Regions from separate parts of the Sphingobium sp. R-21 genome, predicted to be linked through region 2. Evidence: predicted binding sites of a transcription regulator. Region 2 holds the regulator's gene; each other region holds the start of a gene.
What was found. Region 2 encodes LexA, which represses DNA repair genes until DNA is damaged. Its sites were predicted from a motif close to GTTCCNCNCTTGTTCT; they were not measured.
Positions count from the first base shown of each region.

Region 1: a site for LexA is predicted at 2,017-2,032, ahead of ACN9MX_RS18525 (error-prone DNA polymerase). Genes of this name have one in related genera too.
Region 3: a site for LexA is predicted at 2,153-2,168, ahead of ACN9MX_RS21755 (ImuA family protein). Genes of this name have one in related genera too.

Region 1 is NZ_CP184375.1:857,652-862,204, reverse strand. Features, by position in the region: gene ACN9MX_RS18525 (error-prone DNA polymerase) at 1-1,980, opposite strand, end outside; gene ACN9MX_RS18520 (hypothetical protein) at 2,250-2,591, opposite strand; gene ACN9MX_RS18515 (hypothetical protein) at 2,617-2,796, opposite strand; gene ACN9MX_RS18510 (Y-family DNA polymerase) at 2,842-4,362, opposite strand; gene ACN9MX_RS18505 (ImuA family protein) at 4,277-4,553, opposite strand, start outside.
Region 2 is NZ_CP184375.1:1,084,519-1,089,071, forward strand. Features, by position in the region: gene ACN9MX_RS19535 (ComEC/Rec2 family competence protein) at 1-53, shown strand, start outside; gene ACN9MX_RS19540 (hypothetical protein) at 342-761, opposite strand; partial or broken gene ACN9MX_RS19545 (ComEC/Rec2 family competence protein) at 691-1,899, shown strand; gene lexA (transcriptional repressor LexA) at 1,890-2,576, opposite strand; gene ACN9MX_RS19555 (hypothetical protein) at 2,731-2,889, shown strand; gene glp (molybdopterin molybdotransferase MoeA) at 2,951-4,138, opposite strand; gene moaC (cyclic pyranopterin monophosphate synthase MoaC) at 4,135-4,553, opposite strand, start outside.
Region 3 is NZ_CP184376.1:41,515-46,067, forward strand. Features, by position in the region: gene ACN9MX_RS21735 (hypothetical protein) at 1-65, shown strand, start outside; gene ACN9MX_RS21740 (hypothetical protein) at 1-381, shown strand, start outside; gene ACN9MX_RS21745 (hypothetical protein) at 791-1,504, shown strand; gene ACN9MX_RS21750 (RES family NAD+ phosphorylase) at 1,549-2,082, shown strand; gene ACN9MX_RS21755 (ImuA family protein) at 2,188-2,964, shown strand; gene ACN9MX_RS21760 (Y-family DNA polymerase) at 2,882-3,961, shown strand; gene ACN9MX_RS21765 (DUF6504 family protein) at 3,958-4,553, shown strand, end outside.

The DNA.
Region 1 (4,553 bases), 230 kb from region 2:
CGCGGTGAACCCGGCGCATTCGATCGCGACCCGCATCGCCTGCTCCTGGAACAGCGGCACGCCCAGCGTCTTGCCCAGCACCTTTTCCAGTTCGGGCTTGGGATATTCCACCGTCTCCTTGCCCGCCCGGCGGCGCAGATAGGGATGGACCATATCACCCTGGATGGGGCCCGGACGGACGATCGCCACCTCGATCACCAGATCGTAGAAGGTCCGAGGCTTGATATGCGGGAGCATCGCCATCTGCGCCCGGCTCTCGATCTGGAAGGCGCCCAGCGTGTCGGCGGCGCGGATCATGGCATAGGTGCGCGGGTCTTCGGGCGGGATCGAGGACAGGTCCATGCGGATGCCCTTGTGCTGCTCCAGGAAATTGAACCCGCGCTTCATCGCCGTCAGCATGCCCAGCGCCAGGCAGTCGACCTTCATGAACTTGAGCGCGTCGATATCGTCCTTGTCCCACTCGATCACCTGCCGGTCGGCCATGGCGGCGGGCTCGATCGGCACCAGCTCATCAAGTCGGTCATGGGTCAGCACAAATCCGCCGGGATGCTGCGAGAGATGGCGGGGCGTCCCAATCAGCTCCCGGGCGAGATCGAGCGCCAGCCGCAAGCGCCGGTCGGAGAGATTGAGGTTCAGCTCTTCGACATGGCGCTCCTGCACGCCCTCCTCGCTCCAGCCCCAGACCTGACCCGAAAGCGCCTTGATCAGATCTTCCGAGAGGCCCAACGCCTTGCCGACATCCTTGATCGCGCCCTTGGCGCGGTAGCGGATGACCGTCGAGCAAAGCGCGCTATGATTACGGCCATAGGTGTCGAACACCCATTGCATGACGATCTCCCGCCGCTCATGCTCGAAATCGACGTCGATATCGGGCGGTTCCTTGCGCTCCTGACTGACGAACCGCTCGAACAGCAGGTCGGATCGCTCGGGATCGATGGAGGTAATGCCCAGCACATAGCAGACCGCGCTGTTCGCGGCTGATCCCCGCCCCTGGCACAGAATATCCCGGCTGCGCGCGAAGCGGACTATGGAATTCACCGTCAGGAAATAGGGCGCATAGCCCAGCTCGGCGATCAGCCCCAGTTCATGCCGCAGCAGGCGCGCGACCTTGTCGGGCACGCCCTCGGGATAACGGGCCTCCGCCGCTTCCCAGCTCATCTGCTCTAGCGCCGCCTGCGGCGTCAGGCCGGGAACGCTGGCTTCGTCGGGATATTGATATTTGAGTTCGTCGAGCGAGAAGCGGCAGCGCTCGGCAATTTCCAGCGTCCGCGCCAGCGCCTGAGGATAGCGGCCATAGAGCCGGTGCATTTCAGCGGCCGGCATCAGATAGCGATCGGCATGGAGTTCGCGCCGGGCGCCCAGCTCATCGATGGTGCAGCGATGGCGGGTGCAGGTCATCACCTCCTGCAGCACCCGGCGATGCGGATGGTGATAAAGGACGTCTCCCGTGATCACCGTCGGCACTGCATGCCGTGCGGCGAGATTGGAGAGATTGTGCAGCCGCAGCTGATCGCCGGGCCGTCGGCGCAGGGTCAGCGCCAGATAGCCCCGTCCGGCGAAGAGGGCAGCAAAGCGACCGATCATGGCTTGCGCTTCCTCCACTTCCTCCGGCAGCAATATGGCAAGCAGTCCTTCGGCAAATTCCCCGACATCGTCCCAGCCGATGATGCACTTGCCCTTCCCGCCCCGCTTCTTTCCGCGGCTGAGCAATCGGCACAGATGGCCGTAGCCGGATCGGTCGATGGGATAGACCAGCAGCGACGGACCTTCGGCAAGGTCGAGCCGGCAGCCGACGATCAGCTGGACGCCGGTGACCTTGGCCGCCTCATGGGCGCGCACGATCCCGGCCAGGCTGTTGCGGTCCGTAATGGCCAGCGCGTCGAGGCCGCAGGCCTCCGCCTGGGTGAACAGCTCCTCGCAGCTCGACGCACCGCGCAGGAAGGAGAAATGGGAGGCGCATTGGAGTTCAGCATATCGCATGGCGGCACCTGCCGATTCTCACATCATAGCGTATATGTTCGCTATTTGTTCCAACGCACCAAGAGTCAACAGCCCCGGCGGGGGCACTGCCAACTGGTGCGCGAAGTGCCGCTGCCTTCAACCGCCCCGGCCCAGCATCAGGACTGGATAAAAGGATCCCCGCCGGAGCAAAGCATCACGGCGGGGCCAGTTCAGAGATATGCCGCTCGAAGGGGAGGAAGCGACAAAAACAAGCTATGCCTTTTGCGTAGCAATTCAAGATGGATTCGTCACCGTTTCGGTGCGGATGGCTCGTCGAGATGACAGTCCTGCCAATCCCAATCATCCTTCTGGACGAAGGCGACATAGCCATCGTCCAGAATCAAGGTCGCTTCGCCATTGCGAAAATGCTGGCCCAGCGACGAAGGCTTACGGACGAGGACCAGTTCGCTGTCGGCCAGCTGCACGCGCGCCTGCCGCCCTTCGATGCGAAGCCCGAAGCCACGCCCCTGCCCGCAAGCGACGTGCAAGAGTTCATGATTGTCGGCGGCCTGAGCCGGCAAAGACCCGGCCAACATCAGGGCTGCGATGAGGGGAAGTGCAGGCACGGCAATCTCCACGGCACGCATCATCCCAGGCTCCAACGAAGTTCCGCGCTTAATCCTCCGCTGACACGGCGGTTCCGTTGGCAAGCGCGTCGCTGATCATTGCCGCCAGTGTTTCTTCCGCGCGACCGCGCGCGGCCGCGTCCTTGGATTCCAGATCATGCCGCAGCCATTGGGGCGCGCGCTCGATCACCCTTAAAATCGTAGCGTTTGTTTTCTCGTCCATTTTCAAGGCCTATGGTCGACGGGCATCAGCAGGGCAACAAGGCTTTGCTTCTCAGCCGAAAAGCCCATGCAGGAACCAGCCCTGCCCGCCCGTCGCGCTGTCCATGCCATCGCCCTGTCGAAACACCCAGTAGCGGGCTCCTGTTTCATCTTCGATCAGGAAATAATCCCGGACGCTCAGCCACTCCGCCTCGCTCACATGCCATTCGCCATAGATGCGTTCCGGGCCATCGGCCTGCTTCACCCGCCGCCTGATGCCCCGCCAGACAAAATGGACCGGCGGATGATCGGGCAGCAGCGCCATGGTGTCGATCGGCGCGGGCCGCGCGAACAGCCGTGCCGGCCGCGGCCAGCGTTCAGGCCAGCGCAGCAGGGTCGGATCGGCCATGGGGGCGATTCGGGTCACTGATCGTTCGGGGATATCGCTTTCCCGCGCGGCATAGCGGTAGAGTCGCTCCTCCCCCACCCTGTTGCCCAATATGTCGACCAGCGCCGCCACGTCGGGAACCGGCACATCGCCCAGATTGGAGATGGTGCGAAAACTCAGCGGCTCCACCGCCGGTGCCGCCAGCAGCATCCGTTCTATGCCAAAGCCCGGATCGACGGTCTCGATCCGGTCGCACAGCAATCGCCCCATCTGCTTGGCGTCCCGGCTGGGCCGGGCAAGACCAGCGCGGATCGCCTCGATCACATTGTCGACGCGGTGGAAGCGCAGGTCGAGCCGGCGCGCGCCCACCCCTGCTTCCTCCAGTTGCTGGCAAAGCTGATCGACGAGCTTACGGGTGTAGCGGGCCAACGTCTCGGGCGCGCCGATGGGTTCGACAAAACGCCGCTCCACCTCAATGCGCTCGGGCGCGGCGATCGGCTCGAACGGTTCCGATGCCCGGCCATAGGCCTGGTCGAGCCGTTGCCCCGGCATGGATCCGAACCGCAGTGCGAGCGAGGCGCGCGGCATCGCCTCCAGATCTGCGATGGTTTCGAGGCCCAGTTTGCTGAGCGAGAGCACGGTGGCGCGGTCCAGCCGCAACGCGGCCAGCGGCAGGGCGCCGATGGCGCCGACCAGCTCCAGCGGGTCGACGACGCGGACCGGATCGGCGCCATAGCGCGCCAGCGCATGGGCGGCACCATAAGCCGGTGCACAGACGGCGCGTCCCGCGGTTTCCACCTCGGCCAGGCGCTTCAATATGTCGCGCAACACACCCAGCGCTCCGCCATGGGCGTGGGCCGCGCCGGTGATGTCGAGCATCAGCCCATCGGGCGGATCGAGCGCGATGATGGGGGCGTAGCGACGAAGCGACCAGATGGCGAGCCGCTCCAGCGCTTGCCGGTCCTCTTCTGGTTCGGCGTCCATCATGGTGAGATCGGGCACCAGCGCCTGCGCCTGGGTCGCCGCCATACCTGCATGCAAGCCGATCGAGCGCGCGGCCGTATTCGCCGCGGTCAGCACCCGGCGATTTCCCTCCATGCCGACCAGAACGAGCGCCGCGTCAGGAGGCGGCGCGCTTCGCCCAAGCCTGCGACGCAGCCGATCGGTCGGCCAGGTCGGCAGGAAGAGCGAGACGACCTGTCGCATCACATGCTTCCACCAGAAAATCAGCGCTTTCGCCCGCCCGGCAGCGGATGAGTTCGACGAACCAGCGATGCCGCCCGACGCCGGGCACCGGCAGCGGCTCGGACGGCACCGCCGTCACCCGCCAGCGCGTCGCCGCCGCCGTGGGTTGCCCAAGATCGGAGGCTTCCGCCGGTCGGCGCCAGCGGCGCACG
Region 2 (4,553 bases):
GCGGTGGAGCTTTGGCCGGCCTCGGTTATACGATCCTGACCAGTGCGTTATAGGAGTCAACACGCTAAAACCCTCAGAAATCCGTGGATCATGAAAATGTGCCCAGCGCCTTAGCCAGATATAATCATGCTCGCACCTAAGATGAGGCCAACCCCGTAGAACGCAGCAACGACCAAAAATAGAGAGGCGTTTCGTGACGGCTGGGTTCGCGCAATGGCGCTTTGATTGGCATGTTGCCTGATCGAAAGCCGAAAAGGAGACATGAGGCGAATGCCACCGCAAGAATGATCCCGATCACTTCCACTTAATTGGCTCCTGGCCTGTCAGTTTGGCGCTGCTGGCTATGTCGGGTTTGAAATGGCCTTTTCGTAATCGGCCACAAGCTGGTCGAACTTACGCTGCTCTTGACGAATTTGCCTTTTGCGCCAGTGGACGATGACCAGCATGGCGATTGCCATTAGGGCGCAAGTGGCTGCTAAATCAGGTGCCCCATCGCGGATCGCAAGCGCCGTATAAAAGAATAATATGAGCGCCAGCACCCACGCTGCGATGACGCAGAAGGTCGTGAGGCGCCAGTATAGAGGCGCTTCTGGTCGTCCGCTTTTGGGATCGAATGTGACTTTCTGTGTAAGGCTCCACATGGCCTGTGTTTGCCACAGAACACGGACACGGTGCCAGACCTGACTTTGTGGTCTTGTAGCCACTGGTGTTAACCATAACTTGCCTACCGGCGCCGAAGTGCCGACCGTGCGGTCCTGCATCGCTGCCCTGCTGGTGCTCGGAGGACTGGCGACGGGGCGGGATGCGATCACCCTCCGCCTGGTCGCGGCCGGTGCGCTGGTGGTGCTCGCCATATGGCCCGAAGCGTTGATGGGACCGAGTTTCCAGATGAGTTTCGCCGCCGTGGTCGCTCTGGTTTCACTGGGCGAGCATCCCGCTTTCCGACGCTTTGCAGCCGCGCGCGACGAGGCGGCATGGCGCCGGCTGGGGCGCAGTCTTGCGGGCATGTTGCTTACGGGTCTGGTGGTCGAACTGGTCCTCGCGCCGATCGCTCTGTTCCATTTTCACAAGGCGGGCATGCTGGGATCGGTCGCCAATCTGGTCGCCATACCCCTTACCACTCTGGTCGTCATGCCGCTGGAAGCGCTGGCCTTGCTGTTCGATCTGGGCGGGTGGGGCGCGCCCTTCTGGTGGCTTGCTGCGCGGGCGCTGGACCTGCTGCTGCTGGTGGCCCATGGCGTAGCATCCAGCCCATGGGCAGTGATGCTGACGCCCGCCCAATCCGGCGCTGTTTTCGGCCTCGTGATGCTCGGCATGCTGTGGTGCCTCCTATGGCGGAGTCACTGGCGCTGGGCGGGCCTGATGCCCGTTGCCGCAGGCGTGACCATGATCCTCGCAACCCCGATGCCTGGCATATTGATCAGCAGCGATGGCCGCCACGTCGCGGTTCGCACCGCAAGTGGCATGGCGATATTGCGGGCACGGGCTGGAAGTTACACACGCGACATGCTGGCGGAAAGCGCTGGTTACGGTGGCGCGTTGGAAGCATTGCCGGCGTTGCCCCAGGCACGTTGTTCGCTTGATCTCTGCGCCGTCCGCCTGATGGGCGGGGGACGGAAGTGGAACATTTTGCTCACCCGAAGCAATGTAAATATCGACCATGCGATATTGGCGCGGGATTGCGCCAATGCCGATATCGTCGTCAGTGACCGTAGACTGCCGGGCGCCTGCCGACCTCGCTGGTTGAAGGTGGACAGACGATTCCTCGCTCAGACCGGGGGGCTGGCCATCGATCTGGACCATGGTAGCGTGCGCAGCGCGAAAATGCGGAACGACGGGCATCCGTGGATTGCGCGACCTTCCCCTTGGCCGCGCCGGTCCGTACGCGGTCAGTTATAGCGTCGCAGCAGTCCGGCCAACTTGCCCTGAATGCGAACCTGACGCGGGTCGTAGATCTGCGGTTCATAGGCACTATTGGCAGGATCGAGTCTGACTTTGGGCCCTTCTCGCCGGAAATATTTGAGCGTCGCTTCATTTTCATCGATCAGAGCGACGACAATCTGCCCCTCCCGCGCGACTTCGGTGCGCTGGATAAGCGCGAAGTCGCCGTCGAGTATGCCTGCCTCGACCATGGAGTCCCCTGCGACTTCCAGCGCATAATGATCCCCGGTCCCAAGCAGTGCCGCGGGTACGGAGAGCATATTCTGTCCCTCCAATGCCTCTATCGGAACACCGGCCGCGATGCGGCCATGCAGGGGAATCTCCAATATGTCATTGGCGACGATCGGTGGTTTGCTCAAGGCAGGAGCAGTTGTCACCGGCGCCTTGGCAGGAACGACCAGCCTGGGCGCGCGATGCATGGCATCGGGCAGCTTGAGCACTTCAAGAGCGCGGGCACGATTGGGCAGGCGGCGGATGAAGCCGCGCTCCTCCAGCGCATTGATCAGGCGATGGATGCCGGATTTCGACCGCAGGTCCAGCGCTTCCTTCATCTCCTCGAAAGAAGGAGATACGCCTCCCTCTTCCAGCCGGATCTGGATGAAGCTCAGCAATTCCTGTTGCTTGGGTGTCAACATTTCGCCTGCCCTTCTTTGGAACGGATAGGGAACGCATAGGAAACGGAACGGGGCAAGTCAAGCGCCTAACGGTTCGCCGCGTTTATGGGAACGCGCGAGCAGCCGGGCCGTTTTCAAGCGTGCCTTCCCCGAAGAAGGTGAATAGGAGAGTAAGATGGCCAACCAGAACAACCAGGGCGGCGATCAACGTCGCGATCAGCAGGGCGGCGACCGTGCCAATCAGGGCGGACGCCAGCAACAGCAGGAAGACCAGCAGGGCCAAATGGGTGATGAGCGCCGTCAGGACAAGTCGCCCGGCAAGCAGCAGCGCTGAACAATCATCAGCTTTGCACTGGGAGGGGTCGCGTGGCGGCCCCTTTCCTTATGCAAGGGCCTTAGGCAAGGGGAAGCACCGTGACGGGATCGCCTGCCGCCGCCGGAGCGGAGCCTCCGGGGCGCAGGATGAGGCAGTCCGACATGGCCAGGGCGGCGGTGGCGGCGCTATCCTGCGACGTCACCGAAACGATGCCGGCTTCAGTGCGGAAGGCGCGAAGATAGTCGTCCCGTTCCCCCGTGGCGGGTAGTGGCGCTGCCAATGTCGCGACCGCGGTGCGCGGCAGGGGCGATGCCGCGCCCATCATGTGGCGGACCAGCGGCAGCAGGAACAGCGTCGCGGTTACGAAGGCTGATACCGGATTGCCGGGCAGGCCCAGGAAGATGGCGGAATCCAATGTCCCTGCCATCAGCGGCTTGCCCGGCCGCATGCGAATTTTCCAGAAATCGAGCGAGCCGCCAGCCTGGGCGAAGGCTGGACGGACGACATCATGGTCGCCGACCGACGCGCCGCCGGTCGAAACGATGATGTCGGCATCGGCATCGGCGGCGCGAGCAAAGGCCTGGGCCATGCCGGGCAGGTCATCTCGCACGATCCCCAGGTCGATGATGTCGCAGGGGAGGCTCGCAAGCAGGGCCGCCAGCATGGGTGCGTTAGATGACGGAAGCTGGCCTGGCTGCGTCGACGCGCCGGGCGGCACCAGTTCATTGCCGGTGGAGATCAACGCGACCCGCGCCCGGCGGGAAACGGGCAGTGCGCCATGCCCCGCCACTGCGGCAAGCGCGATCTGCGCGGGGCCAAGCGCGCTGCCGGCGGTCAGCAGGAGATCGTCCTTGCGGAAATCGGAGCCGGCCGAGCGGACATGGCGGCCCGCAGCCAGCGCCTCTTCGAGGCCGCGCAGCCTATTTCCTTCGCGGGCAGCATTTTCCTGGATCAATATGGCGTCTGCGCCCGGCGGCAAGGGCGCTCCGGTGAAGATGCGGCAAGCCTGGCCGGGCTCGATCGGCGGAGGAAGCGCCCCACCCGCCGCGCTTTCGGCAACCACCTGCCATGGCCCCGGCGATTCGGCGGCGCGAACGGCATAGCCGTCCATCGCAGAAAGGTCGGCCCAGGGCTGCTCGCGCAGTGCTGCGACATCTTCCATCAGCCAGCGTCCGGCGCAGGCGGCAACAGGCGCATGATCCGTCGGCAGCGGCCTTGCCAGCGCCATCAGGCGGTTCTGCGCCTCCGCAACGGGAAGCAGGCTCATACCGTGCCATCTTCCCTGGCTGTCCAGTCGCCGGACTTGCCGCCGCTCTTGGCCAGCAGGCGCACGTTGCTGATGATCATGCCCTTGTCCAGCGCCTTCGCCATGTCATAGACCGTCAGCAACGCGACCGATGCGGCGGTCAACGCCTCCATTTCCACGCCGGTCTGTCCGGCCGTCTTTGCGGTCGCCGTCACGGACACGCCGTTGCCGTCCAGGTCGAGGTCGACGCTGACGGAACTGAGCGCAATGGGGTGGCAGAGCGGGATCAGGTCGGAGGTCCGCTTGGCCGCCATGATACCGGCGACGCGGGCGACGGCCAGCACATCGCCCTTCTTCACCAAACCTTGCGCGATGGCCGCCGCCGCTTCGGCGCTCATGCTGATGCGGCCGCTCGCGACGGCCTTGCGCGCGGTTG
Region 3 (4,553 bases), on a different replicon from region 2:
CGCCCGCAGGCGGTCCAAGACCGAAAACAGCCGCCGCAGCGAACCACAAACCAGGTGCGGGATAGCAAGGAGAAGCCGGACCAGAGCCTCGACCTGGCCGAACGATTCCGGCGGCAATCCCACGCAGAAAACGCCAAGGATCCTGCGCTTCGGCGCGCGCAGAGCCATGTGGCCCACGCCCTGGTCATCGCGGCGGGCAAGTTCCCGCAGGATGAGGATCGGCAGCGCGGGTTTGTCGACAGGCGCAAGGAAGAGGTGGCGGTCAGGATCGAGAAAGGGGAGCAGATCGCTGGCGTGCAGGTGCGGCAGCAGCAGAATGAGCGCATTCGCTCCATGGAGCAAAATCAGATTCTTCAGCGAAATAGATCGCCCATCCGTTGACACCACCCGTCACGCATCCGACCGGTGAACGGTCGCAATGCAAGAAACGGGGTTGGCCGGAATGTTCTGGTTCTCAAGCGACGGACGAATGCGCATTTGGGTCGATAAGTGGATTGGGGTTCTCGGTCGGCGTCATAGCCTCGGTGAGTTCACCGGGGCTTTTCGCTTTCTTGGGGAGGGAACATTTTCAATCCCAATTTGCCCTGCCCTTCTTTGGTTTTAGTTCCGCCCTCCAGCGCAGAAAAATTTCTGCTTCAAAGATCAAGGCTCAGCTCTCTGGTCAGGTTGGAGCATGCTCATACCTTTTGGTCTTGCGATAAGGTCGCGTGCCGGGGGCGAACCGATATCCCGGACAAAGCGGACATTCTGGACAAACCGGACCGCTGGCCTTATATCGATAGACGAAGGAGTGACTGTCGTGCAGGCGCAATTGCATAGTACCGATACCCGCGCTGGCGTCCGCCAGCTCGTGGCGACCGAGGTCAATGAACTGCTGACGCGGCAACCGGGCCTCGCTAAGGCCGTGGCAGCCAACACAGCTCAGATTGTGGCGGCGGTCGCAGCGGCCGTCGTATCCCTATCGCCCGCTCAGCAGAAGCGACTGAAAGGCAAGAGTGCTGATGTCGCAGATCTGATTGCAGCGTTCGCGCGGGACGACAAGCCCCTGGAACGGATCGTCATTCCTGAACCCACCGAAGTCGAAACCGGCAAGGGCAGCGGTTTGGGTGAATTGATCGATAGTGAGGAAGGCAGTCGTCGGCTGTCCGCCTATGCGACCCAAGTTCCGCTTGAGGAATGGGCCGGACCTGTCGCTGGGTCAAGCACGCTCCACGAACGCGGCATCGCACGTTCGACACTTCACGATTGGCAGAAGCGCGGCGAGGTGATCGCGCTGCTCGCTGGGGCGCGCAAACACGCCTTCCCACTCGAGCAGTTCGTGGACAACCGGCCAATCATCGGCGTGGCGGATGTTCTCGAGATTGTCGGCAATCCGCGTCGTGCCTGGCTTTGGCTGGTCCAGCCCAGTCCGCTTCTCGGCAATAAGCGCCCGATCGACCTGCTTAAGCAGGACCGCAAGGAGGCGGTGGTGGAAGCCGCGCGCACGGTCTTCGAATATCCGTGACGTTCGACCCTGCGATATTGCGAGCGCTTGCCGTCGGCATTGATGTGACCAGCTATCTGCGAATCATCGAAGCACGCCATAGTGGCACACCGATGGGGATGGGCTATGGCAAAACGCGCTTTGCCAGCCCTTCCGACAGCTTTACCATCCTGTACGCGGCGCAGAATCTTGCCACCGCGTTGGCCGAGAAGGTGATCCGCGACCGGTTCCAGGGCAGAAGGGACCGCGTGCTGCTCCAGGCTGATATCGAGGAACTGGCGGTCGCAAGCCTGAGCGCCCGGAGTCCGCTCAAATTGCTGGATCTTCGCACCAGCGGCGCGAGCCGGCTGGGCATTCCAACTGATGCTGTGCGCGGGCGGGCGCAACAGGCCGGACGCAGATTCAGCCAGCAACTCTATGATAAGACGGATTTCGACGGCATCGTCTACATGTCGCGCATCACCAACGCCGAATGTGTCGCGGTCTACGATCATGCTGTCACCGCCAAGCTCTATCCGGCTTGCCCCACCGAAAATTTGACGCGCATTGGTGATCTCGTACCTGTCCTGGCATCCCTGAATGTCGAACTCAGACTATAAGCGGCGCAAACGAACAGCCTGAGAGCACTGGCCTAGCGATTCTCACCCTTGACGAATCTCGCCGACGAATGGAACATAAAGGGAACATTTGAGTCGATATGTTCCATGGCCTGCCCCGCTTCCAACCCTGATCGGCCCCGCGCCGCACCTCTTGCCGCCCTGCTCGCCGAGCTTGGGCAGGCCCGCGCCAAGCGTGGCCCCGCCCTGCCCTTTGGCGTTGACGCGCTCGACGGATGCCTTGCCGATGGCGGACTGGACGGGGGTGCATTACATGAAATTGCCGCCGCTTCCGCAACGCTGAACGATGATGCTGCCGCAACACTGTTCGCGGCCGGCATCGCCGCCCGCTTCGCGTCTCAGCCCGGCTTTACCGTCTTCTGGGCACTCACCAAGTTCGACCTCTATGCGCCAGGGCTGGAGCAGGTCGGGCTAGGCCCGGAGCAGCTTCTCTATGCGCAGGGCACGAGAGACAGCACCGTCCTTGCCATGGCCGAAGATGCTCTGCGCGATGGATCGCTCGCCTGCGTCATCGCGGAGGTCAAATCGGCCGACCAAACTGCGACCCGTCGGCTCCAGCTAGCCGCTTCCGACGGCAAAACACCAATGCTGCTGTACCGCCGCCACCGTGTCCGCGAACGTTGCCCATTGGGCGGCCTTTCATCAGCCATGACCCGCTGGCGGATCGGCTGCCTGCCCTCGGCGCGCCTTCCCCATCCCGGGGTCGGACGCGCCCGCTGGTCGGTCGAGCTTGTTCGGCAGCGTAACGGCAATCCCTTCTCCCTCGAACTGGACGCGTGCGATGATCAGGGTCGCCTCGCTCTATCTGCCGCAGCTCCCCATAGAGCGCTTGCGGCGGCTGGGCCGGTCAGCCGCGCGGCCTAAGCCCGCTGGCCTGTCGATCCGCCGCCGCTTTGCCGAGCCGATCGACGATAATCCGGGAGCCTGTTCGGTGTCGAAGGCAAGCGGTTGGCGGCCCGGCGCGCGCTGGGCGCGGGATGATGGGCAGCGTCCAGACCAGAGCGCAATCGACGCATTGCCCGCGCACCAACGTCCGACCATGCGCGAGATGGGACGCCGCAGTGAATCGGCCGAGCATCCCTTCAAGGCCATGCCGGTGGACGAAGCCGGGGCTAGCACCCCGTCTGCTCCGGCCCTCACATGGACGACCCTCTGGGGACGGCCGACCATTCTGATCGCGCGGACAGGTCAACGCGATGTAGTGACCGCCGTCTGCCCGGTGGCGCTGGAGCTTGGGCTGCATCCCGGCATGGCCGCCGCTCACGCCCGTGCGCTGGTTACTGATCTCGACGTACGCGGTGCGGATCCCGACGCCGATCGCGCCTGGCTCGAACGCTTGGCTAACCATGCCGTTGGCCACTGGACGCCAACGGCGTGCGTGGCCGGCCCTGACGGACTTTGGCTCGATCTCACCGGCACGACCCACCTCTTTGGCGGCGAGCCGCGCTTCTGCCGCCGGCTGCTGCGGTTCCTGGAACGCTTGGGCTTCACCGCCAGCATGGCCATTGCCGGTACGCCTGGCGCCGCCCATGCACTGGCGCGCTATAGCGGCGCGGCTATCACCTTGCTGCCGTCCGGCACAGAGACCCAGGCGATCGCCGATCTACCATTAGCCGCCTTGCGCCTCGAACCCGAGGCGCTGCTATCGGCTGCGCGCTTTGGCATAGAGCGTATCGGCGACCTCTACCCCATGCCGCGCGGGCCACTGGCCAAGCGCCTAGGACTCGCCACCGTCCGGCGGCTCGACCAGGCTCGCGGCATGGTGGCGGAACCGATCGTCCCGGTCGTGCCGTTCGAGTCGCCGCGGGTGGAGCGGCGATTGCTCGAACCCATCGGCACGCCGAAGCCATTAGTCAGGTGATCGGCGATCTCGTCGATGATCTGGTCATCATCCTGCAGGAGCGCGGCGTGGGGCTGCGCACGGCGCATCTCACCTGCCTGATCGTCGATGGTACGGAGCAACGGATCGCGATCGGCACCGCGCGTGCCACGCGCGAACCCAGACATGTGAAACGGATGCTCGCCATGCGGGTCGAGAAAATCGATCCCGGCCTTGGCATCGAAGCGATGGCGCTCAGCACGCCCAGAGTCGAGGAGTTGAAGGCGCAGACGCTGGAAGCCGGGCTGGGGGCCAGCGATCGCCCCCCCGACATTGCGCCACTGGTCGACCAACTTGCGGGGCGGATCGAACCCGAGGTCCCGTTCCGTCTTTCCTCTCATGAAAGCGATGTGCCCGAGCGCGCGGTCAGGCGGATCGAGCCTTTGGCAAAGCCGCTTGGTTGGCCGACTTGGAAGCGGCCGGTACGGATGCTCAGGCGACCAGAACTTCTCTCCCATGTGGTCGCTCTGCTCCCCGATCATCCGCCCCGCCGCTTCACCTGGCGTCGGACCGACTATCGCGTCGTCGCGGGCGACGGCCCGGAACGCATCCATGGCGAATGGTGGCGGAGCGC